3 regions of the Paenibacillus sonchi genome follow, and region 2 is predicted to be linked to each of the others. Evidence: predicted binding sites of a transcription regulator. Region 2 holds the regulator's gene; each other region holds the start of a gene.
The links. Region 2 encodes LexA, which represses DNA repair genes until DNA is damaged. Its sites were predicted from a motif close to CGAACATATGTTCG; they were not measured.

Region 1: ruvC (crossover junction endodeoxyribonuclease RuvC) is a predicted target of LexA. The motif match lies at 2,872-2,885, and genes of this name have one in related genera.
Region 3: JI735_RS00505 (ImmA/IrrE family metallo-endopeptidase) is a predicted target of LexA. The motif match lies at 4,192-4,205, and genes of this name have one in related genera.

The regions. Positions count from the first base shown of each region.
Region 1 is NZ_CP068595.1:339,840-347,993, forward strand. Features, by position in the region: gene JI735_RS01550 (SpoIID/LytB domain-containing protein) at 1-556, opposite strand, end outside; partial or broken gene ruvB (Holliday junction branch migration DNA helicase RuvB) at 598-1,604, opposite strand; gene ruvA (Holliday junction branch migration protein RuvA) at 1,634-2,257, opposite strand; gene ruvC (crossover junction endodeoxyribonuclease RuvC) at 2,254-2,757, opposite strand; gene JI735_RS01570 (BofC C-terminal domain-containing protein) at 3,057-3,341, opposite strand; gene JI735_RS01575 (hypothetical protein) at 3,317-3,826, opposite strand; gene JI735_RS01580 (serpin family protein) at 3,920-4,096, opposite strand; gene fabV (enoyl-ACP reductase FabV) at 4,180-5,370, shown strand; partial or broken gene JI735_RS01590 (ABC transporter permease) at 5,445-7,330, opposite strand; gene JI735_RS01595 (ABC transporter ATP-binding protein) at 7,302-8,069, opposite strand.
Region 2 is NZ_CP068595.1:5,882,763-5,890,916, reverse strand. Features, by position in the region: gene glnA (type I glutamate--ammonia ligase) at 1-524, shown strand, start outside; gene JI735_RS26300 (hypothetical protein) at 831-1,049, opposite strand; gene JI735_RS26295 (hypothetical protein) at 1,376-1,603, shown strand; gene JI735_RS26290 (hypothetical protein) at 1,765-1,983, shown strand; gene JI735_RS26285 (hypothetical protein) at 2,137-2,313, shown strand; gene JI735_RS26280 (hypothetical protein) at 2,416-2,793, opposite strand; gene JI735_RS26275 (L,D-transpeptidase) at 2,948-3,286, opposite strand; gene lexA (transcriptional repressor LexA) at 3,512-4,138, opposite strand; gene JI735_RS26265 (LysM peptidoglycan-binding domain-containing protein) at 4,379-4,789, shown strand; gene JI735_RS26260 (DUF896 domain-containing protein) at 4,893-5,066, shown strand; gene JI735_RS26255 (hypothetical protein) at 5,151-5,678, shown strand; gene JI735_RS26250 (HAD family hydrolase) at 5,717-6,502, shown strand; gene JI735_RS26245 (FixH family protein) at 6,707-7,129, shown strand; gene metH (methionine synthase) at 7,314-8,154, shown strand, end outside.
Region 3 is NZ_CP068595.1:95,782-103,935, reverse strand. Features, by position in the region: gene carB (carbamoyl-phosphate synthase large subunit) at 1-230, shown strand, start outside; gene pyrF (orotidine-5'-phosphate decarboxylase) at 413-1,192, shown strand; gene pyrE (orotate phosphoribosyltransferase) at 1,189-1,836, shown strand; gene JI735_RS00530 (hypothetical protein) at 2,027-2,191, shown strand; tRNA gene JI735_RS00525 (tRNA-Met) at 2,275-2,351, shown strand; tRNA gene JI735_RS00520 (tRNA-Ile) at 2,399-2,472, shown strand; gene JI735_RS00515 (hypothetical protein) at 2,677-3,066, opposite strand; gene JI735_RS00510 (hypothetical protein) at 3,393-3,554, opposite strand; gene JI735_RS00505 (ImmA/IrrE family metallo-endopeptidase) at 3,638-4,180, opposite strand; gene JI735_RS00500 (YjfB family protein) at 4,294-4,470, opposite strand; gene JI735_RS00490 (hypothetical protein) at 4,893-5,030, opposite strand; gene JI735_RS00485 (NucA/NucB deoxyribonuclease domain-containing protein) at 5,270-5,710, opposite strand; gene JI735_RS00480 (glycosyl hydrolase) at 5,975-7,450, shown strand; gene JI735_RS00475 (PH domain-containing protein) at 7,468-7,968, opposite strand.

The sequences.
Region 1 (8,154 bases), 1.9 Mb from region 2:
CCACAGCATCCGCTTCCTCCTGGGTAGCAAAGGAGCCTGCGGACAGATGTTTGCTTCCAGCCAAGGCCGGAGCCTGTCCCTGGGCAAGGGACAAGCCTGCTTTGCTTACCCGGTTCAGCCCTTCCTTCGCCGCACTTTCACTGGTGTAAGGGCCCGTGTACAGCTGATAGACCGTCGCGCCATTCCGCGAAGCCACAAACAGCATCGGCTTATCGGAGGTTGATTGAAGCTTCTTGGCGGCTTCTGCGGCCGCCTGCCATGTAGGGCTGTCCATCACCTTGACCTTGTATCCGTCGAGGCTGACGCGGATTTTGTTATTTGCCGGAATGGGCAGCAGCTGCGCACTGCCTGACATCAGGCTGAAGCCCATCGTCGAACTCAGCGTCACGAAAGGGACGGTAGATTTATATTTGCTGCCAATATCGGCAAACAGCGCAACCCGGATGGTTGCGTTCGGATCGGCATGGCTGTCAGCGGCAGGAAGCAGCAGGCCGCCTGCCATCAGGGCGCCTGCAAGCAGGCTCATTCCTGTCTTTTTCCACCTGGCAAGATTCATCTTGATGCCTCCTATTAATAGAGATGATAGCAAAAAAAGATTTATTGCGGCTGCGGAGGAAGCGGAAGGCCCAAATGCTGATAAGCGGCAGGAGTCACAACTCTCCCCCGAGGCGTCCGCTGCAGAAATCCGATCTGCAGCAAATAAGGCTCATATACATCCTCAATGGTCTGGCTCTCTTCTCCGATCGTCGCAGCTATGGTATCCAGTCCGACAGGTCCGCCGCGGAAGGAACTGATCATGGAATGAAGCATCTTGTGGTCGATGCTGTCCAGCCCGCGCGGGTCCACCTGCAGCATCTTCAGCGATTCTCCGGCAATCTCCGGCGTAATGATCCCGTCGCCGCGCACCTGTGCGAAATCGCGGACCCGCTTCAGCAGGCGGTTGGCAATCCGCGGAGTTCCCGGGACCGCAGGGCGATCTCTTCGGCAGCATCGCCCAGAATCTCGATGCCGAGCAGTTCGGCATTGCGGGATACGATGAAGCTCAGCTCGTCGATCGTATAATACTCCAGCCGGCTGACCACTCCGAAACGGTCGCGCAGCGGCGCAGACAACAGCCCGGCGCGGGTAGTGGCGCCGATTAGCGTAAAGGGCGGCAGGTCCAGGCGCACCGAGCGGGCGCTCGGCCCCTTGCCGATCATAATATCCAGCGCGAAATCCTCCATCGCCGGATACATCACCTCTTCCACCGTCCGGTGCAGCCGGTGAATCTCGTCAATGAACAGCACATCGCCCTGCTGGAGATTGGTCAGCAGCGCGGCCAGATCGCCGGGCCGCTCAATGGCAGGCCCGGATGTTGTCCTGAGGTTCACACCAAGCTCATTGGCGATAATATTCGCGAGTGTCGTTTTGCCCAGACCGGGAGGCCCGTACAGCAGCACATGGTCCAGCGCTTCACTGCGCATTTTGGCAGCTTCTATATATATTTTCAGATTCTCTTTCACCTGGTTCTGTCCGATATACTCTCCCAGATAGCGGGGGCGCAGGCTCAATTCTACAGCTTGCTCGTCCATCATCAGGTTAGCCGATATAATCCGGTCATCCATTTATCCATCACTCCGTTCTGTCAAGCAGCCTATTTGGCTGTATACAGCAATCCCAACGCCTTCTTCATCAGCACATCAACCGGCCCTGAATCGGCACCTTCCTTCTTCATGGTCAGCCATACCCGGTCCAGTTCGGCTTCGGTATAACCGAGCGCCCTCAGCCCGTCGCGGGCTTCCTCCCAAGGCAGCGCCTCCGCCGCAGCCTGGGCTTCAGCCGCTACAGCGAACAATCCGGTCTGCATGGATACCGCGCTCAGGCCGTCCAGCTTGTCCCGCAGATCCAGAATCATCCGCTGGGCCGTCTTCTTGCCGATCCCCGGCAGCTTGGTCAGGAAGGTGATATTCTCCTGGTAAATCGCCGAGATCAGCTGATCCGGTGTTCCGCCGGTCAGAATCCCCAGGGCTACGCGCGGGCCAATCCCGGATACTTCAATCAGCTTGCGGAACAGCTTCTGCTCTTCTCTTGTCGGGAACCCGAAGAGCAGGGTAGCATCCTCGCGTGTCTGGTAATGAATGTAGATCGTCACCGGCCCCTCCAGCTTGGCAAAAGCATACGGATTCGGGCAGAATACCCGGTACCCTATGCCCTGGACATCCACCACCACATATTCCGGCTCCAAATGGACAACCGGACCTCTTAAGTAATCTATCATTTTCGCAATACCTCATTTAATTTGGAATTAAGACTCACCGAATGGGCGTGGCATACCGCCACCGCCAGCGCATCCGCCACATCATCGGGCTTCGGCACAGCCGCGAGCTTCAGCAGCAGCTTGACCATCTCCTGCACCTGTTTCTTCTCGGCCTTGCCATAGCCCACCACAGCCTGCTTCACCATCATCGGAGTATACTCCGCGACGGGAAGCCCGCGCTGGACAGCAGCCAGGATCAGCACACCTCTTGCTTGCGCCACCGGCAGTGCAGTGGTTACATTGCGGCTGAAAAACAGCTTCTCCACCGCGACCGCATCAGGCTGGTATTTATCAATAAGCTGCACCATACCCTCGTAGACATGCAGCAGACGTTCCTCCTCCGGCGTGTGCGCCTCCGTCTGGATGCACCCGTACTGAACCGGCGTTAATTTGTTTCCTACCTTATCCACGAAGCCGAAGCCGACAATCGCCAGCCCCGGGTCAATGCCCAGGATGCGCAAATCCAATCTCTCCTCTAAGCAGGCAGGATATTCCTGCTGTTTCATCCATTTCTCCGCCTTGAAGCGAACATATGTATTCCTTCTAACCATTATAGCAAAAAACCTTCTTCCGGGAGAATAAAAGTTTGCCGCCGCCCGGGAAAAGAAGGTCAATCTCCAGGGTCAACACCGGCTTGCGGACAGAGAATCCGCTAATCCGCAAGGAAAAAAGCTGGAGTGTCCGGGCACGCCCTACTACAGCACAAAAAAGCCGCCCCAGCCATATATCAGCTAAAGAGGCGGCCTTCATACCCTATCTGTTATTCTTCGCTTTGCATCACCTGTTCCGACGAGTCCCGCGCATAATCGCTGAAGGTGGACAGCACGCTGTTGTACTCTTCTACATCCTGCACGCGGATGCCTTCATGGAGCTGCTCTAAGATATCATCCGGCAGCGAAGACTTCATCGAGCCCATGTCCATTTGAAAAAAGGTTTTCAGCACCTTCTCCTGCGCCGGCGGACCTTTGAACAAGGTCAGATTGCCATGCTCGTCCACACCGATAAAAGCGTCCTTCTTAATCAGCGGCGATAAGTCGTTGACCATACGCTCCAACCAGAGATCCCCGTCTGCGCTGATCCAGCCGTTCCAGCCCGGATGTGCAGCGATGACCTGCCTAAGCTGGACGAGGGACTTGTCCCGGGAAGGGTTACGATCTCCTCCCCGGAAATATAGGTTGTCTTCAAGTGAACCGTCCGGCTGACCGGTTCCTGACCAAGGGCCTCCAGCAGCTGCTTACGATCCAGAGCTGAAGTCCCTTCAGTCCCTTCTTCTTGGGCCTGGCTGTACACAGCCGCTGCAGCCGGCACGCTTCCGCCCGGATCACCGGATGAGGCCTGTTCCTGCAGCCCGCTCAGATGGCCAGGCACATTCCATGCCGTATTACTCAGCAAGCCGCTGAGCTCTTCCGGGACCTGCATGCCGCGCCAAGCAAGCAGCGTTAAGACAATACAGGCCGCTCCTACCCAGGGGGCTTTTTTCCAACGTCTCCAACGCCGCCACAATTGTTTCTTTAAGCGAAAAGCATTCACGTTGATCCCTTCATTCTGCTTTTTTCCTATTGTGACCTGCAAAGGGAGCAATTATGCGCTTAGCCCTGAAAGTTTGACTAATTGCTCTGTTTTCTACTGGGACAACAGCGGATTTTCGATCGCACCGAGGAACAGCCAGACTCCGGTCTGCCGGTCTTCGATCACAAAAAGAAAGGGCCGGTCCACTGTCATGTGGAAGGGGGTTCCCACAGATTCCGCCGTCTCCCCGGCGCTGCCATTATAAGCAAGTGCAAAATATAAAAAATACATTCATACTTATCTTTCTAAGCCATCATTTGCTATACTCTATATTAGCGAAAATGTTAAAAACTAAAATAAAGGGGTAATCCTTGATGATCATTCAGCCAAAAACACGCGGCTTCATCTGCACAACCGCCCATCCGGAAGGGTGCGCCAAACAAATACAGGAACAAATTGATTTCGTAAAAGCCCAAAAGAAGCTGACCGGACCCGTGAACGTACTTGTTATCGGCGCTTCCACCGGGTACGGGCTGGCTTCACGGATTACTGCCGCTTTCGGCGCTGGAGCGAATACCATCGGTGTCTTCTTCGACAAAGCCGCTGAAGGTACGCGGACTGCTTCGGCAGGCTGGTACAACTCGGCCGCATTCGAGAAGGCTGCTGCACAGCAGGGCCTCAAATCCCACAGCATTGTTGGAGATGCTTTCTCCGATGCCATCAAGACCAAAACGATTGACCTGATCAAAGCGGAATACGGCACCGTAGACCTTGTGGTCTACAGCGTCGCATCCCCGCGCCGCACACATCCCGTAACGGGAGAAACCTTCTCCTCCGTGATTAAGCCGGTTGGCGCCGCCTACACGAATAAGACAATGAACTTCCATACCGGAGAGGTATCCACGGTCACCATTGAGCCGGCAACGGAGGATGAAGTCCGCCAGACCATCGCCGTTATGGGCGGGGAAGACTGGGCAATGTGGATTGACCAGCTGCAGGAGGCCGGTGTGCTGGCCGACGGGGCAACCACGGTAGCCTACTCCTATGTTGGACCGAAGATCACCCATCCGATCTACCGGGATGGAACGATTGGGCTGGCCAAAAACGACCTGGAGCAGACCGCCATCGCGCTCCATGAGAAGCTGAGTGCAACGGGCGGACGCGCTTTTGTCTCAGTCAACAAAGCCCTTGTTACACAGTCGAGTTCCGCAATTCCGGTGGTTCCACTGTACATTTCCGCTCTGTATAAAGTGATGAAGGAAAAGGATCTGCACGAAAACTGCATTCAGCAAATGTATCGCTTGTTCACGGATCATCTGTATAACGGCGGTGAAGCGTCCGCGGACGGCAGCCACCTGATCCGTATCGACGACTGGGAAATGCGCGAGGATGTGCAGATCGAAGTTATACGGCGCTGGAACGAGCTCGAAACCGGCAGTGTTCCTGAGCTTGCCGATCTGGAAGGCTACCGCGAAGATTTCTTCCATCTGTTCGGCTTCCAGACCGAAGGCGTGGATTACGAAGCCGATACCGATCCTGCGGTCGAGATTCCGAATCAGGTGTAACTAGCTAAAGGGGGTGCCCCAAAAGCCGGAATTGCGGCTTGGGGCACCCCCTCGTTTTTGATTGATATCCTCCCTTATGATCCGGACAGCGCCGATCTGATCTGTCTGGTATAGAACAGGCGGACAATGAAGAAGTAGATGACCTGAATGAAGAAGAACAACCCCAACACAATCAGGGATTCCCGGAACATAGAATACTGGAACATGTGTGACAACGCTGTAAGGGCCACGGCTCCATGCACAAGCGCAACAACAATGGGTGCGAAGAAAAGCAGGCCGATCTGGCGGTTCAGTATTTTGCCAAGCTCTTTGTCACTCAGCCCCAGCTTGGAAATAGCCTTGAACTTTTGTTTATCCTCATCCAGATCGCTGTACAGCCGGAAATAGAGAAAGCTGCCGGCCGAGACAAAAAATACGATCCCGATAAAAAACCCCATGAACATCAGCGGCCCAAAGTTATCATTAATTTTGGAGGTCTGATACTCGAGCGCATAGAAATTATAGTGCTCATCATAGGGAAGCTCATTCGTCAGTTTGCCGCCCACTGTCTGTACTCCCTGCTGTCCAATCGCCCCGTGCCAAGCGTAATAGCGGCTCACTTTCAGCGGCTGTACAAGCCGGCCAATCAGTTCATCGGAGACAACGTAATAACCGCTGAAAGCCCGTACCGCCGGAGACACAACGGCCTGATCCGCCTCGATGACTATCCCTGGCTGCAGCTTTACCGGCTGGTGAAGCATCTCCTCCCCCTTGCGCGACAGCCCGAAATCTACAATTGCGGCTTTCCCTGCGGTAAGCTGGATGGACTTAAGCCCCATCAGCTTTGCTACGTTGTTATATTCGGATTGTTTCACTAGAATTAGTGTCTCGCTGCTATCCGCAGCTTGGTAATAGTTAAGCTCCAAACCCGTTTTTTCCGCAGCAATCCCGGCTTTGCTGAGGCTCTGGTCAATAAGCTGTATATGGGCTTGGGCCTGGCCGTCTCCGTCCGCAGACATATACGTAAAAAGATAGGGATTTTTCTGCGTAAGCGCTCCGTTCAGCATGGACTGAAACCCGTACAATGCCCCTATCGCGCTGAAGGAAACGGTTGAGATGATGGCGACCAGAAAAAGGAACGCGCGTTGTCCTTCATCCGGTAGGAAAGGTCAGAGAGCAGCAGCATATTGGTTCTGCGCCAGAAAAAACGCTCCCGGCCCTTCAGCTTGCGGATCAGATACACGCTGAGCTGGGTGAACAGCAGATAGGTGCCGATAATGACCATAATGGCAACCGGAGCGAGCAGCATGACCACATTCAACCCGCTTGCCCGAAGAGACAGGAAGTAGCTCGTCCCCAGCAGCAATACCACCAGCAAGGATAGCAGAAGCGAAGCCTTCGGCTCCTGTTTGGGCTGACTATTTGCTTTGATGAGCGTGATCAGCTTGCCGCTGCGGAGCACCGCCGAAATAAACAGGGAGATCAGAATGAAGAGCAGCATAAACGAAATCAGTGTCAGCAGGATCGCCTTGATTGGAAAATAGAATTGCAATGGCTCCTTAAGCGCAAGCGCATTTGTCCCCGCAAGCAGAATCCCCTTCGCGAATACAATCCCGAGACCGATGCCGCCGGCAGTGGCGCTTAACCCGATCAGCATATTCTCCCAAAAAATCATCCGCCGCAGCTGCCGGGTGGTCATTCCCTGCATCATCATCAGCCCGAACTCCCTTTTCCGCGATTGCAGAAATGCACTCATGGAGTAGAGCACGAAGAAGAAGGAGAACACATAGATGATCCACTTGGAGACCGAAAGCCCAATAACCGCACTCGATTGTAAGTTTTCCGCGCTAAGCACCGGATGATAGGCAAAAATGGCAAAGGTAAAGAAGACCATCACCGTAAACATGCTGCTGAGAAAATAGGCGGTATACAGCCTTTTGTTCCGGGTGACGTTACGGAATGCGAACTGGCGGAACGTCATTGCTGTATCCTCCTAGCAGCGAAAGTGTATCGATAATCTTCTGAAAAAAACTCTGGCGGTTGTTCCCGCTGTGGATCTCTGTATAGAATCTTCCATCCTTAATGAACACCACACGGTGACAATAGCTGGCGGCTACAGCATCATGTGTAACGAGCATCATCGTCGTTGACTGCTCCCGGTTGATCGCTTCCAGCAGATCCATCACATCCTTGGCTGCTTTGGAATCCAGATTGCCGGTAGGTTCATCCGCTAGCAGCAGCTTAGGGGAATGGATCATCGCTCTGGCGATCGCTGTCCGCTGGGCTTGTCCCCCGGAGATCTCATAGGTGCGTTTTTTCATAATGGCGCTGATCCCCAGCTTCCCGGCAATCTCCTGGGCCTTCTGCTTCATTTCACTCACCCGGGTTCCATCCAGCGTCAACGGCAGGACCATATTTTCCTCCACTGTCAGGGTATTCAGCAGATTGAAATCCTGAAAGACAAATCCCAGCTCCCGCCGGCGGAATACCGCCAATTCGTTTTTATCCAGCTTGCCGGTGTCCTTGCCATCGATCATAATACTTCCGGTAGTCGGGCTGTCAACCGTGGCAATCATATTCAGGAGGGTTGTTTTTCCGCTGCCGGACGGCCCCATAATGCCCACGAATTCACCGGCTTCTATGGTTAGATCAATATCGGTCAAAGCCCGGTAAGCCACGTTTCCCTCATATATTTTACTGACCTGCCTTACCTCAAGCATATGGCTTTACGCCCCTTTCTTGGTATGCACAGCATTGGTTCTGTAACCAATATACCGGAGACGGCAGCACATCAACTATCGATTT
Region 2 (8,154 bases):
CGCGGTACTACATGGCAGGCATTCTTAAGCACGCACGTGCTTTTGCAGCCATCACTAACCCGACAGTGAACTCCTACAAACGTCTTGTTCCAGGTTATGAGGCACCTTGCTACGTGGCCTGGTCTGCCAGCAACCGCAGTCCAATGATCCGTATTCCAGCTTCCAGAGGACTCAGCACACGCATCGAAGTCCGTAATCCGGACCCTGCGGCTAACCCTTACCTGGCACTTGCTGTCATGTTGAAGGCAGGTCTCGACGGCATCAAGCGCCAGCTCGATCTTCCGGCTCCTATCGACCGCAACATCTATGTGATGTCGGAAGAAGAGCGGATCGAAGAAGGTATTCCAAGCTTGCCGTCCGATCTGAAGGAAGCGCTGGGCGAAATGATCCGCAGTCATGTCATTACCGAAGCCCTCGGTGAACATGCCTTGGCTCATTTTTATGAGCTGAAAGAAATTGAATGGGACATCTACCGTACTCAGGTTCATGAGTGGGAAAGAGATCAGTACATGACGCTTTACTAGAATGAATCAGCCCTTAACGCTCTGAGCGTTGAGGGTTTTTTTTATAGTTTGGAAAATTATACAATGCTAAACAATGTGGATATCTATGAAGCTTCAGATGAATAGGGAGGTGCAGGCGGAATAGGCTCCATCGGCGGAATAAAGCGGACAGAGATGGCCTTATTTTGCGAAAAAGTTTGTTTACCAGGCGTATGCGGACTCATCTGAGACTTTGTTTGTTATTGGACATACCCAAGAAGACATAGCAATCACGATCAGTTATTTAGTTGAAAAGAAAAGCCCCGTTGCCGGGGCTTTTGCTGCAGATTATGAGTTTGCATACTTGATGATTTCGTTAGGAATCGCCGTTTCCCCAAGGATGGATTCTACTGCCTTCCAGGCTTCCCGGAACTGTTTCCCGCTATAATTGGTGCGGCTGCCGGCCGGGTTAGACAGTGACATGTCAAAAACGATAAATTCGCCTGCTTCCTCGCTCACCCTAAAGCTGACGGCGCGGTCCTTTTTCTGAATTCTTATTTCCTCCAAAGTGCTTCCTCCTTACAATTCAGTCTGTTCTCAACTAAATTAGTCTTACCAAATCCTGCAGGGAAAGGCAAGCCAAGTCATAAAAATGACACTTGCTAAAAAGATTGTTTTCATGCCAGATTCTAAATAATTAACAGAATGCACTCTTTTTTATGGAAAATAAACAGCTTGACTCGTTTACATATAGTTCCGTACCGCTGTATACTACCTATGTATGGAAATTCTCCTCTCTGAAATGGAGAGTCTGTTAATTTGTTATACATAGATTCCAAAAAATTAGGGGATTGCCTGAGTGGGTATCAACCAGCCGATAAGGAGGTGCCTTTTTGAAGTCAACGTATAAAGTTCTGACGAGCGATGCCGATTTGTTCGCCGCGGCGCTTGCTCAAGTGAAGGTATACGTCGTTCAGTTAATCGAAGGCAAGCCGCATGTTATAGCAGACTATGCCGGACCTGTGCAGAGATGGACCCCGGATGATGTGCTTGTAGCCGGAATGTGTTACAGCCGGGATGGATTTGAGTTCAGAGTCCGTGTTCCGAAAAAACAGGAATAATCGATGGTCCAGCCTTCTTTTGGATGGGAGTATTCCCATTCTTCTTGTGAGCTGCTGAGAAGCGGCTCATTTGTTGTCTTCAATTTTACTGCCTGATCGCACATGCCAATGCGGCATCAATTGCATCTCTTATACTATCAAACGTAAAAGGGGTGTAAATGATGACAGAACGCGAGCGTGCAAGAATCCGCAGAGCGCTGAATTTGCTGCGGACGCAAAGAGCTATTTTGCTGGAGAGACTGGAAGAAATCAATGAAAATTTGCGGCGGGTGCCGAATCCCAGCCGGGCGAGACGCGAGCTGCTGGCTGCAAGAGCTTCCATACGTGAAGCATTGCGCTTAAATACTGCTGCGATCCGGTTACTCCGCAGTGTTCTGTAGTTAGCTTGGGGAGTGGGAGCAGTAGTTTCTGCATTTCAAGGCATCCTTCGGGGTGCCTTTTCAAGGTTGCGATGTATCATAACCTACATAACTGGAGGATGACGGGAATGGAAGAAGGTTTGCGGCAGCGATTGGGGCTGCTTAGCGGAGGTGGTGGGGCGCTCTGAGGTGGAAGTGTCCATTACCAAAGAACAGGGTCGGCGGCTGATCGAAAAAGTGGTTAAAAGCGCAGTGGTTTATGCCAGAAAGCTGAAGGAACCCGAGGAGGTTCAGCTTGCGCTGGCAGAAGGCATTTTGGATGAACTCGGATACGAGCAGACGCAGCAATAAAGCTGAGTGCCTCCGTGATTTTAGTCTGCGGGCCATGGTGATGTTCACCAGGAGGCACAAGTCGTTTATTGCTCCAATATGTAGAGATGTACTTGTACAGCTTTACAGGAAGTTAAAGGCCGTAATTTGATCCGCATAAACAATAAGCTGCTTATATTCAATTACAGTCTCATAATTAGCAAAAGGACGTACAACCACGTTGTCCAGGACAACAAAATTGTAGTTGAATGATTTTTCGGGATGCTCAGCACCCAGGTAGGAGATGTATTCGTCTACGATAACATCGTCCATCAGTGACTTGAAATTAAAAACATCTTCCTTGCTGCTTGTATTCGTAGCTACATTGCCTTCGATGCTGCCGAACGCGGTAAGCAGATTCACTTTGCGTTCTCCATGATTATTGTTCAGCAAAAGATTAGAGAGCTTACCCAGTGCTTCGACTTTAAAATCGACGTGGGTTCTGACTTTGGATTGATTCAAACCAGGCACTTCCTTTCAAGATTTAATTTTACAATGTACAAGTTTCGACATATTACTGCACTTTTCCTGTTAGTACGCAAAATAAATGTTAGAACATGAAGGACACCCTGCGAAGACGCTGCTGCGCGTCTGGCATAGGTGTCCTTTACGTTTGTTATTCCCGAATGGTTACCCTGGTTCCAACTGGAACGGTAGCTGCGAGCCACAATACATCCTCATTGTACATACGAATACAGCCGCGGGAGACCATTTTGCCGATAGAGGAAGGGTCATTGGTTCCATGAATCCCGTAATGTGGTTTGGACAGGCCCATCCAAAAGGCGCCGAACGGGCCTCCGGGGTTACGCTGTTTGTTGATAATGGTGTATTCTCCAACCGGAGAGACCGTTAACATTTTGCCAATCCCTACAGGGAAACCTCTAATAACAGTGTCATTGTCGAGCAGATACAGCATCCGCTGTGACAGATCAATAATGATTCGATAGGCGGGCATCGTGATCAGCACTCCTTTATGATCAGGATATGAGCGGAGAGGATGGAGCGTTCTGAAATAATTAGCATCGGCGAGTTAAAAGGAACAAATGTTCCCATCGGGTAAAAAGGGCATATGGAAAGACTGGATGGCGAGCAAAATAGGTTACGCGGAAAGGTCTAATAGGAGAAAGGAAAAAAGACTGTCCGCCAATTCCAGCGGAGCAGTCTTAATAGAGGGGGAAAGCTAATGAATATCGCGGAATAGGCCGATAACTCTGCCCAGAATCGTGACACGATTCAGACGTAGAGGTTCGTATGCCGGATTCTCCGGCTGGAGGCGGATGTGGTCGCGCTCTTTGTAGAAGGTCTTAACGGTTGCTTCATCTTCTTCAGTCATGGCAACCACGATATCGCCGTTATCCGCAGTCTGCTGCTGGCGGACGATCACGTAGTCACCGTTCATAATGCCTGCGTCTACCATACTGTCGCCAAGGACGGACAGCATGAACACTTTGTTGTCTCCTACATAATGAGTAGGCAGTGGAAAGTAATCCTCAATATTCTCAGTTGCTGTAATCGGTACCCCGGCAGTAACCTTCCCAACGACAGGAATGCGTGTTACCGTCTGAACGAACTGATGAACATTCTCGGAATCCTCTTGACCCAGCAATTCTATTGCACGCGGTTTCGTCGGATCGCGGCGGATGAGCCCTTTCTTCTCCAGCCGGTCCAGATGGCCATGTACCGTGGAGCTGGAAGCCAGTCCTACAGCTTCGCCGATTTCCCGGACAGAAGGCGGATAACCCTTGCTGCGGACTTCGTTACGAATAAATTCCAGGATCGCCAGTTGGCGACTCGAAATCTTTGACATCGGAATCAACCCCATATACTATGTTTGGGAAAATTATAACATAGAACTTCCGTTCGTACAAACATAAGTTCTAAAACGTTGGCGGAAATAGCGGTGATTTGTGAATTGAGCTGTCATAATCCGTGAAAAAAGGGTTGTGCATAAGAAGGGAACAATTGTTCGAAAAAACTATTGCTCAAAACACATGTTCGTGTTATATTGATTTCGAAAGTAAGAACAAGTGTTTGGAGGCTGGTTAATATGTTAAAGTACAGCACATACCGCAGTATTTACGATGAGGTTCATGAAGACCATACAGCTTCAATGGATAGACTAAATATTAAGAATCTGCTTTTATCTTTAATATCATCACATCGCAATCGCAGATTCATCCGGACAGATCATATTGTAAAGCTGGCTTTGATTGTTCTGCTGGTGATCTCAGGGTTTACGGTGGTGGGCAATGTGTTTGCAGGATCAGTGTCTTCGGCCAAGCAGGAAAAGAGGGTCGTAGTGGAACGTGGGGATACTCTATGGAGCATTGCACTGAAGAATAAACCGGCTGATATGAAAACGGCTGTATATATAGAAGGAATCAAACGAACAAGCGGCCTGGAGAACAGCAATATCCAAGCCGGAGATGTGCTTACTTTACCTGTATATTCATACTGAAACAGTACCCATAGATGGAGCTAAGAGCTTTCAGGGAGCAGACCTTGACAAGCTCTTTTTCTCATGGCACAGTTAGAATGAATTTATAGAGGAGGGAAACACATTGAATATTGATGAATTGGTCGCCCGCATCAATGAATTGGCGCGCAAACAGAAGAGTGACGGCCTGAATGAAGAGGAGCTTGCGGAAAGAGCCAAGCTGCGCGAGATCTACCTGGGCAATATCCGCAGCAACTTCCGCGCTCAGCTCAACAACATTGAGATTGTGGATAAATAAGAGCATGAACAAGGCAACAAGGCAGGAGTTAATGATGCTCTGTTCCTTTTCATAGATATTTTAGGATGACTAGGGGGAACTGACATGGCCCGTTCTTGGGAAAGAATGGTTCAACGCAACACACAGCAAGTCAACAAGCAACGCAAGAAGCAAGGGAAAGAATCCATCTATGCTTCAACCTCTTCTGCCGCTGCCAAGAGCAGCGATGTTTTCAAAGGCCGCAACATCGTATTTCCCGTCGTGCTAATGCTGCTGGGCATTATGTTCTGGGTAGTTGGCTCCATTGATGAAGCAAAAGGAAGCGGCATTCTCGCCAACTGGCTGGGAGTAGTGCTGTATTTTCTGCTTGCGGCACTGCTGTTTTTCCGCCGTCCGTATTTGAAGGTTGAACGCGCCAGACTGTCCACCATTAAATATAACCGGGAGCGTCTGCTGCCGGCAGCAGATATTGAGAAAATTACCGTTACTCGCGGCACAGTCTCTATCAAGTATAAAGGCAAGCGCACACAGTGGGTATTCTCCAGACTGATCAACCGTTATGACATTAAGGCTATGACAGAGCGTCTGGAGCAGTTCGCCAAGCAGAATCATGTGGAAATAGTGAACGAATAGTAAAGATATAGACCAGCATAGGGAGAGGGAGAACTACAATGCCGATTTCAGCCGTACTCTTTGACCTTGATGACACACTGCTCTGGGATGAGCGGAGCGTAGAAGAAGCATTCCGCTATGCCAGTGAAGCAGCAGGAGACTCCGTCGATCCCCGGGAGCTGGAAGCAGCGGTCCGCAGGGAAGCAAGGAATCTGTATGAATCGTATGAGACATTTCCGTTCACCAAGCTGATAGGAATCAACCCTTTTGAAGCGTTGTGGGGAAATTTTACGGCCGGTGAACAGCTTGAATTCCGTCAAATGGAGCAGCTTGCCCCTGTCTACCGCAAGGAATCCTGGCGCCGCGGACTGGCCGCGCTGGGTGTGGAGGATGAAGCTCTTGCCGAAACGCTGGCGGCTAAGTTTGCCGCAGAACGCCGCAGCCGCCCGTATATATATGAAGAAACACTGCAAGTGCTGGATGAGCTGAAGGGGAAGGTGAAGCTGCTGCTCCTGACGAACGGTTGTCCTGCATTGCAGCAGGAAAAGCTTGACGGAGTTCCGGAGCTGGTTCCTTACTTTGACCATGTTGTGATTTCGGGGAGCTTTGGCAAAGGCAAACCGGACAAGGGGATCTTCACACATGCCATGAATCTGCTGGATATCACCCCCGAGGAAGGAATTATGGTGGGTGACAAACTGACAACCGATATTCTTGGCGGACTTGGAGCAGGCTTGACAACCGTATGGATTAACCGCACCGGCAAAGCATCCGACCCGGAGATCACACCGGATTATCAGATTGGACATCTCAGCGAGCTTCTGCCGCTTGTAGAAACTTTATAGCACCGCTTCCAAGAAGCCGTTATCCTGATTTGGGATGCGGCTTTTTTATTGAAAAAGGAAGTGTATGTGACCATTATCACGGCATAGTGCGGAAAAATGAGTTTATTTACTGATAATTCGAATATTATGTGTATAATAGATGAGAATGCTTCACAAGATGTCAGTATTATCATGAAATCTACCAATTACCTGGGAGGACTCCAAATGTTGAACCCAAGGAAACTGACTGCGTTGTTATCGTTAATCATTGCGGCAACTCTTTCTGGCTGCTCTGGCGGCAATGGGGATATGAATCATATGCATGCTGAGTCAAATATATCCATGGAGCCTATAAAAGTAGAACTGTCCTGGAGTCCTCAGCAGGTTGCAGCGGGCCAGAAGGTGGTCTTTGAGGCGCTGGTTACACAAAACGGCCAACCGGTGGATGATGCGAAAGAAGTTCTTTTTGAAATCGTCAGCAACAATAATACAGAGTCAAAGCTTGAATTCACAGGCGAGTCAGCAGGGAATGGTATATATAAAGCAGAAGGAACGATGGAAGCCGAGGGGGAGTTTACTGTGACCTCCCACGTAACAGCACGGACACAGCATTCCATGCCCAGCAAAAAGCTAGTGGTCCAGCCCTAATAGGATAGAAACCTGGACGGAATCTGCCGTCAGCAATTACAGATAAAGCAGAGAGGAAAGGAAGGCTTTTCGAAATCCTTTAATTCTGCTAAACTTACTCTAATGTTTTACTGGGGGATAGAAAGTGGCTAAATTCACACTTGCTGAAAGCTTACAGCAGCGCATACTGATTCTTGACGGAGCAATGGGTACGATGATTCAACAGGTGCCGCTTACCGGTGCCGATTTTGGCGGGGAGGAGCTTGACGGCTGCAATGAAATGCTGGTCCTTACCCGGCCTGAGCTAATACAGGGCATCCACGAGAAATATCTCGAAGCCGGTGCGGATTTAATTGAGACCAACACTTTCGGTGCTACCTCTGTTGTACTGGCTGAATATGATATTCCGCAGCGGGCGCGTGAGATTAATCTCGAAGCAGCCAGACTTGCAAGGAATGCCGTAGACAAATATGACACACCTGACCGGCCCCGCTATGTGATTGGAGCTATGGGCCCGACAACGAAGACTCTCTCAGTAACCGGAGGGGTCACCTTCCAGGAGCTTGTGCAGAGCTATGAGGAGCAGGCAGCCGCGCTGATCGAAGGCAAAGTAGACGCACTGCTGCTCGAAACGTCCCAGGATACCCTGAATGTGAAGGCGGGAAGCATAGGTATCCGCAATGCTTTTGAACAGTCGGGTATCACCCTTCCGGTTATGATATCGGGGACAATTGAGCCTATGGGGACTACGCTTGCCGGCCAGAACATAGAAGCCTTTTACATTTCGCTCGAGCACCTGAAGCCGATCTCCATCGGCCTCAATTGTGCGACCGGACCTGAGTTTATGCGCGATCATATCCGTTCCCTCTCGGCGATCTCCTCCGCAGCGGTGAGCTGCTATCCGAATGCGGGACTGCCCGATGAGAACGGCAATTATCATGAGTCGCCGGATTCGCTTGCCCGCAAGCTTGCGGGATTTGCGGAGAAGGGCTGGCTGAATATTGCCGGAGGCTGCTGCGGGACAACGCCGGATCATATCCGTGCAA
Region 3 (8,154 bases), 1.7 Mb from region 2:
AGGGAGAGCCGACCATCCTCGATCTGATTCGCAGCGGTCAAGCCAACTTCGTCTTCAATACCCTGACCAAAGGTAAAACACCGGAGCGCGACGGCTTCCGCATCCGCCGTGAAGCGGTAGAGAACGGCGTCGTATGTATGACTTCGCTCGATACCGTAACTGCACTGCTGAGAATGCTTCAGACGATCAACTTCTCGTCGCAGTCGATGCCTGCTTTTGTCGGACAATAATGGATGAAATGAACCAGGCCGCCTTTTGGGCGGCTACAGGGACGGTTTGCGTTAGCGCAGACCGTTCCGCTGTGCCCGGGGACAAAATCCCTGACAGAACATACCCTTATGCGTAAATAAAACATGCGGTGTACCGCATGGCAAGGAGCGTTGGATCGATGACAAAGGGAGAGGATCGGCAAATGGAGCAGGCTGCCACGCAGCATGGGCTTGAGACGGTTGCACAAGTTGAAAAGCGGGAGGAAATGGCCGGGCGGCTGATGGTTGCCCTCGATGTTCCGGATGTGGAACAGGCGAGTCTGTTAATCGATAAGCTGGAAGGCATTCCATGTTATATGAAGGTGGGCATGCAGCTGTTTTATGCAGCAGGCCCCGGCTTCATCAGAGAGCTGAAGGCGCGCGGTTATTCCGTCTTTCTGGATGTCAAAATGCATGATATCCCCAACACCGTTCGCGGCGGGGCAGAGAGCCTGACCCTGCTGGGCGTGGATATGTTCAACGTGCACGCAGCCGGGGGAACGGCGATGATGGCTGCTGCGCTCGAAGGTGCGGCCAAGGCCGTCAGCCTGCACCCGTCGCTGCATATTCCGCTCATTATCGCAGTCACACAGCTTACAAGCACCAGCCAGGAGATGATGAACCGTGAGATCGGCATATCCGGGACGGTAAAGGACACCGTTGTGCGGTATGCCAGGCTAGCGGCTGAGGCGGGCCTGCACGGCGTTGTGGCCTCCCCGCAGGAAGCGGCAGTCATTGCTGCTGCCTGCGGCCCGGACTTCCGTACAGTGACGCCTGGGATACGTCCTGCCGGAGCTTCCCTGGATGACCAGTCCCGTGTCATGACACCTGGTCAAGCGATCCGCCAGGGCAGCCACTTCCTGGTCGTCGGACGACCGATTACGGCGGCAGCAGATCCGCGCCAGGCCGCACTTACCATTATTGAGGAGATGACCCAAGCATGAGCCCATTATTGAATAAAAGTGAACAAATTGCCCGTTACCTGCTGAAGATCGGTGCGGTAGCGCTGCGTCCGCAGGACCCTTTTACCTGGACCTCCGGCATTAAATCACCTATCTACTGTGATAACCGTCTGACACTGTCCTTCCCGGAAGTCCGGGGCTACATCGCCGACGCCTTCGTCGAGACAATTGCCAGCACCTACCCGGATGCTGAAGTTATTGCAGGCACAGCTACTGCGGGCATCCCGCATGCGGCCTGGGTAGCAGACAAGCTGAACCTGCCGATGGCTTACATCCGCGACAAGGCCAAAGGCCACGGCAAGCAGAACCAGATCGAGGGCCTGATCTCCCCGGGACAGAAGGTCATTGTAATCGAGGACCTGATCTCCACCGGCGGCAGCTCTATCAAGGCCGCTCAGGCTGTACAGGAAGCGGGAGGCGTTCCGCTGGTCGTGCTGGCTATTTTCAGCTACGAGCTGGACCGCGCCACCGAAGCGTTCGCGGCAGCAGGTGTGCCGCTGCAGACCCTGTCCAACTACACCACTCTAATTGATGTAGCCCTGGGGCAGGGAACCATCGCCGACACGGATGTGGAGCTGCTGCAATCCTGGCGTAAAGATCCGGCATCGTTTGGTGTGCAGAAGTAAAAACCCAGGATACAGACATATAAGTATACGAATCCCTCACTTTAGCAGTGAGGGGTTTTCAGTCTGAAGCAAACCCACACAGAATTTGGCAGCCCCTCTTCCCGGTTCGGCCTAAGATTTTCGTCTGAAACGGGGTATAATAACTTCACAGCGGAAGGCCATCACTTGGTGAAAAGGAGAAGAGGGGACGATGAATTGGATCTACTTTGCGAAGCTGTTCAGGACAAGATTTCAAGCAGGCTGCCTGGCCAAGAGGCTGGAGCAGGACGGCTGGATCTACGGCTACCATGACCCGCGTTTTGTGGAAATATACCGTTCGCGCAAGGGCCGCTATGGGGTACGGTTCCTGCCCTGAACCCATTAACCAAAATCATCCTTGACTTTTGACCCGGATATGATGTATATTATCTATTGTCGCTGTTTGAATATGATTACTGACGCGGGGTGGAGCAGCCCGGTAGCTCGTCGGGCTCATAACCCGAAGGCCGCAGGTTCAAATCCTGCCCCCGCAACCAATTTTTATTTTCTCAGACAGCCATTGTATATACGGAATCCTAGATCCGGGCCCTTAGCTCAGTTGGTTAGAGCGGTCGGCTCATAACCGATTGGTCACAGGTTCGAGTCCTGTAGGGCCCACTTCTCGAAACCCCTTGCGTAGCAAGGGGTTTTTGCTATGTTTATGTCTATACAGGAGTTAGAAGTAGGAGGCTAGAACAAGGGAGAAAATCAGGAATGGTATATTGCAGCCTAAGCCAGAATGGCAGCACCCAGCAGGAATGTGGCGCTCATGCTGCTTCTTTTTCGGATATGACGTTTGGCGTTATTGTTCTTCGCATATAACTACACTTCAATCCCTATATCCAGCAGCTGCAACTTTACAGGCATCACCTGCTTGAGATGATCCAGTTCAGCACGGAGGCTGTGATCAAGCTTTTCGGTTTCGAGGACTAATTCAGGCTGCCGGGATAAGGTGTGCAAGAGCTCGAGAAGGATAACAAGTCCTTTTTCACCGAAATTTCTAACCTGTCTCAGTTCTCCAATCGTGGCATTCTGCACTTTATCAATGGAAGAATAGCTGTTTTCGTTCAATGAGTTGAGGATTCTGGAGATGCTCTTTTCATAGGGGACGGGAGCGGCCAGGCGCAGGAAATAAATAGGGAAAGGGTAAAACACTTTGGCTACCGGAATATAAAGGTGCAGGGGGACATCGTGCGGAAGGGTTATTTTCAAAAGCTGTCATCTCCTAGTCTGGCTGTTTGCGGTATATATAATCACACCGAATGCATAATTATGTAAAAAATATTTAGGGTTTGGCGATTATAGTATTATTTACACGGATTTAAGCTAACAAAAACATAATTATGTTATAAAATATGACAAACTCTTGACGGAGGGATAGATAGCTTTTATTGATCTACTGGATCAATCCGACTGGCAACAAGGGGAAATCGCCCGGTATGCAGCGTTATCCCCTGATTCAAATATATAGGCCCTGCCGGATTACGGCAGGGCCACTTTTGGTTCGCCGGCCAGATTGTATGGCTTATGTTAAGACATCAATCATCTTGCGGCTCCTGCAATAGAATGGAGAAGGTCTGGGTTTCATGATCTACTTCAATGGCTTCGATGCCGACAAAATCCGGGATTTCGGGGTGTACTGCGTCCACGCTGTAATCCGGGTGGGTTAATAATAGCTGGATAACTTGGATGGCTTCCATACTGCTCCCCCTTATCGGATTAATTTTGCCTTTTAGTCTGGAGGCTCTGCTCTGTATAATGTGTATTATTATCCCCGCTGCGTTCACCGAATATGTCTGTGGATTAATTTTCTGTCCTCGTTCCGCTCCATCACGGCAATCAGCTGTCCCTGGAATACCCGGCGCTGAATCTGGTCAATCCGCTGCAGAGCCAGCTCGCAAGGGACCTGAAAAGCTGCGGCAAGCTCCTGAATCGCATCTTCCCGCAGCTCGGGCAGTGTCATCTTCGAGATCATAGAGTAAGGCATGGCTGCATACAGAATAAACCGCTCCGATTCATCCTTCTCTGCTTGCGTGAATTGCTCAGGCATCAGTGTGTGGCTGCCGGCATGACGGAGCAGGTGGCAAAGCTCGTGCAGGAATTCCAGGCGCTGCAGTTCTTCAGGAAGCCGATTGTCGATGAACATGCTGTACATCCCGGCAGAGGCCTCGATCCCTTTACTCCTCACATCCAGATAATGAACCCAGATATTCAGGCGCTCGGCAATATAGGCAATCGATATTTGTGCCGGCTTCACGATCTCCAGCCGTTCATACAAATCCTCCGTCCACTTCTCCAGAGCAGTCATTTGATAATAGGAATGCATGTGCTTCACCTCGAAAATAAGATCGTATGTTCGTATTTGTGGCCAAAAGAAAAGCCCGGAGGGCTTAGTGGGTTCTGCGAACCTGTGTTCTTATGTATCTTAGCATAAAGCAATCAAACCTTAATATCAAGTGTTTTTCCTAAGTTTGGGTCCAAGCTCTGTGAAAGCATTTGCGCTAAATTCTGACCCTGGATTTCAGCCTGATTCTTGGCAATGCTGAGCACCTGCAGGCCTACAGCCTGTTTCAGACCGGCCTGGTTCATCGATACCGATAGAGCGGCAATATCCATTTTCGCACCTCCTAAACAAAGTTAGTGAGCGTTATGCCCTGAATACCGTAAAACCTGCTCCGAAAGCAAAACTTAGGTTTATTGGCTTCCCTTAGTATATCGACTGCACGGGCACAATTGATTAGGTGAATGGTATTTCTTTGCCGATTGGCCCATACGGCCTGTTTCCCTTCTACATATTCTGTGCTGTAGTCAATATTTGTGAGGAGGAATGAATGATGGGAGCAGATTATGGTTGCGGTTGTAATAATGTTGGTGGTGTGAATCAGGGTCCAGTAGTGCCGGTTTGCAGTCCTTTTACTTCCACAGGTGCAATTCTGGTATTGTTCATTTTGCTGGTTATTATCACTAAAGCCTGTATATTCTAAACATTTCATCAGCCAGTGCCGCCCTGTCTGGCAAAGTGCCGGATAGGGCTATTTCTATTTCTTTTTCCTGCGGGCAGAAGGTCCGATCTGGCGTTTGATTTTTCCTGTGGCCTCATCCGTTTCAATGATATACAGTTCCCTGACCGTTCCTGCAAGCGCAAACCATTCTTTTAAGGCCTCCTCTTCAGACATAGGGCCATACAGTTTTTTCCCCCGATAACAGATATAGAACACCCTAGCTCTCCGCGTGTGAAATAATACCCCACCTATTTTACGCCTTTTATCTGCATAGTTGCATAAGGAACGTTTGTTCGCATGTGTTGCATACAACTATTCCTGTTTCTTTAGAGGAAGGGGTTAATGTGAGCACATAGGATATGGTATGGAAAAGCTGACCGGGCAGGCAATCGGGATTATTGACATCATCCCCGCTATTTAAACATGAATTCTACCCGCGTACCGTCGGGCAGTCCCTCCAGCTGGTTGCCAACCCAGCTTCCGGCGCCCCGGTTGTCGCTAGGCGTTATGTATTCAATGTCGGCTCCGCTGCCGCCTTCCTCGCACATGGCCATCGGCCATTCGTCACGGTCATAGCCTTTTTTGGTGGGCACCCCCTTTAGAGATTCCTTGCGGTTTTCGTCTGCTTCCTGCCGGTCAATCGTGCAGATACTAGACTCCCCGCTGCGGATAGCTTCCTGAATGTGGCGGGCCGTCTCCGGGAAACGGTCGCTCGGGAACATCAACTGGACAACGTCTGTATCTTCTGCAGCCGGCCGGCTGCCAGGCAGATCACCGTTCTGTTCGAACCAGTAAGCGGCAATCAAGAGCAGCACTGTGATGATGAGACTTGGGATGAATTTCTTGGACTTCACGTTGCTGCCTCCTAAATTTTTGATAGCTAAGCTGAAAGCATGGCTCAAGAGGGTGAGACACTGCTTCCATAAGCGTAGACTTAATCAGTATAGCTTAATTATAGCTTCCTTTAGAATACTGAAATTAGCAAAAGAAGGGAGAACGGATATAACAGATTTTTTAATGCGTGCTGCATATTTATGCCGGTTTTATGTCAATTCGCCGTGCACTTGTCCGACAGTTTCCCATAAGATGTAGAAAAAAGGGATAGGATGGTGGAAAAGATGGAATCGCGTATCCTTCGGGATTTGCTGGAATCTGCATCACGGCTGGTCGGGGATGTACAATGGCAGGCGGCATTCCGGAATGTGCAGATGGCCCCTGCAGATGCTGCGCTTGCGTCTCCGGCCCGGAAGCTGCTGCAAACATTATACCGCTTGCAGGGACAAGGAATGATCAGCGGGCAGCATGATTATCTGGAGAGCCCGGATGAATTCAGCGCCAGGCTGAAGACGACCAGCGGACAATATGCCGCGCTCCACGGCTATGAGCTGGGGGCGATTGAGAATCAGACGGAGCAACAGATCAGCAGCCAGCGGCAGGCAGTGGTAGACAGCGCAATCCGGTGGCATCAGGCGGGCGGAATCGTCACCATGAGCTATCATCAGAATTTGCCGGGGACCGCTCCGGCTTGGTCGAATGTCTCGATGAGCCTTAGCGAGGCGGATTTTGCCAAATATATTACTCCGGGTACTGTTAAGTACAAAGCGCTGATCGCGGAGCTGGACAAGACAGCACAGTCTTTGAAAAAGCTTGCTAATGCGGGCGTGCCGGTGCTCTGGCGTCCCTACCATGAGATGAACGGCGGCTGGTTCTGGTGGGGCCAAAAAAGCTCGTTCAGCAAGTTGTGGAACCTCATGTTCGACCGGTACACAGTCTATCACAAGCTGCATAATCTGCTGTGGGTGTGGAGTCCCAATGCCAAAAACCAGTGGTCCGATGAACCGGCCGACTATTACCCTGGTGCCGGCAAGGTGGATGTGTTGGCGCTGGATATCTATGAAGCGGATTTCAAGCAGAGCCACCATGATGCCATGTGGAATCTGGGACGCGGCAAGCTGATCGCCATAGGCGAGAACGGGGAGCTTCCGTCCCCGGCGGTGCTGGCCAAAACCCAGCGTAAATGGTCCTACCAGATGAGCTGGGGAAAGCTGCTGTATGAGAAGAACAGCGATGCGGTCATCAAGGCTTTTATGAACGATTCCTTTGTGCTCACCAGGAAGGAATACGCGGCGAAGGCGGCGCAGTATGCCTCTATGTCTGAAGCTGGCCCCATGCCGGGCCTGTACGGGCAATATTACAGCAATGCATCGCTCAGCGGCACGCCGGCGATCACCCGGACCGATTCCGGCATTAACTATAACTGGCGGCAGGCGGCTCCCGATCCGGCACTCCCTGCTGATTCCTTCTCGGTGCGCTGGAGCGGCAGGCTGAGTGCCGCATACACGGAGAGCTACACGATTTATTCGTCCTCGGACGACGGCATCCGCGTGTGGATTGACGGGGTGCTGGTGATTGACAGCTGGATGAAGCAGAGCGGACAGGAGCGGCAGGGACAGGTGAATCTGATTGCCGGGAAGCTGCATGAGCTGAAGGTGGAGTATTATGAGAACCAGGGGGATGCGCGGGTGGTACTGATGTGGGAAAGCCCCAGCCAGGTGAAAAGCGTCATTCCGGCCGGGGCATTCTATCTTCCTTAAACAGGTTGGCCAGCGGGTCAGATTTGTTCCCGGTAGCTGATATTGTTGGCGATTTTCTCATTGCGTACGGCTTGGCGCAGCACATCCTTCACCGTTTGGGGCTGGCGGATCCGGTGGAAAAGCAGCTGTGGCGATGAAGCATCATCCGAGAATACTGTAAGTGTTCCGATACCCAGTATTCGCTGGGGTATGGACTGGGCCACAGAAAAATCATTGACCCGCAGCAGCTCGATTTCTTCCACGTCCTTCCCGATCAGCCCGGTTTTGACCATAATGCGCTGGCTGGTGATGGTGTATGTGGTTGTATTCAGGCGCACGATGCCTTTGATGCGGTCGGAGATGCCGGCCGGCTTGCCCTGCCACAACTTTGTTTCAGGTCCGGAGCCGGAACCTGGTGCTGCTCCGGATGCCTCCCGGCGTTCAGGTGCAGCTGCGCCTCCGGTAGTGCTTGCGCCGCATTCTCCGCAAAATTTGGCCCCTTGCTTGTATTCTGCGCCACAGCTTGTGCAGTAAGGCATAAGCTATCTTCCTCTCTATCATTCATGTTGAAATCATTATAGTATAACAAGGATTTCCAGTCACTACTGGGGATCTTTGTTGTTTGTATCTGCCCAAAATACGCTTCAATTCTGCAAAAAGTTTCATCTCTGCTACTTTTACATTATTTTCAGTTGCACTTTACAAAACTCGCTATTATTCTGTTA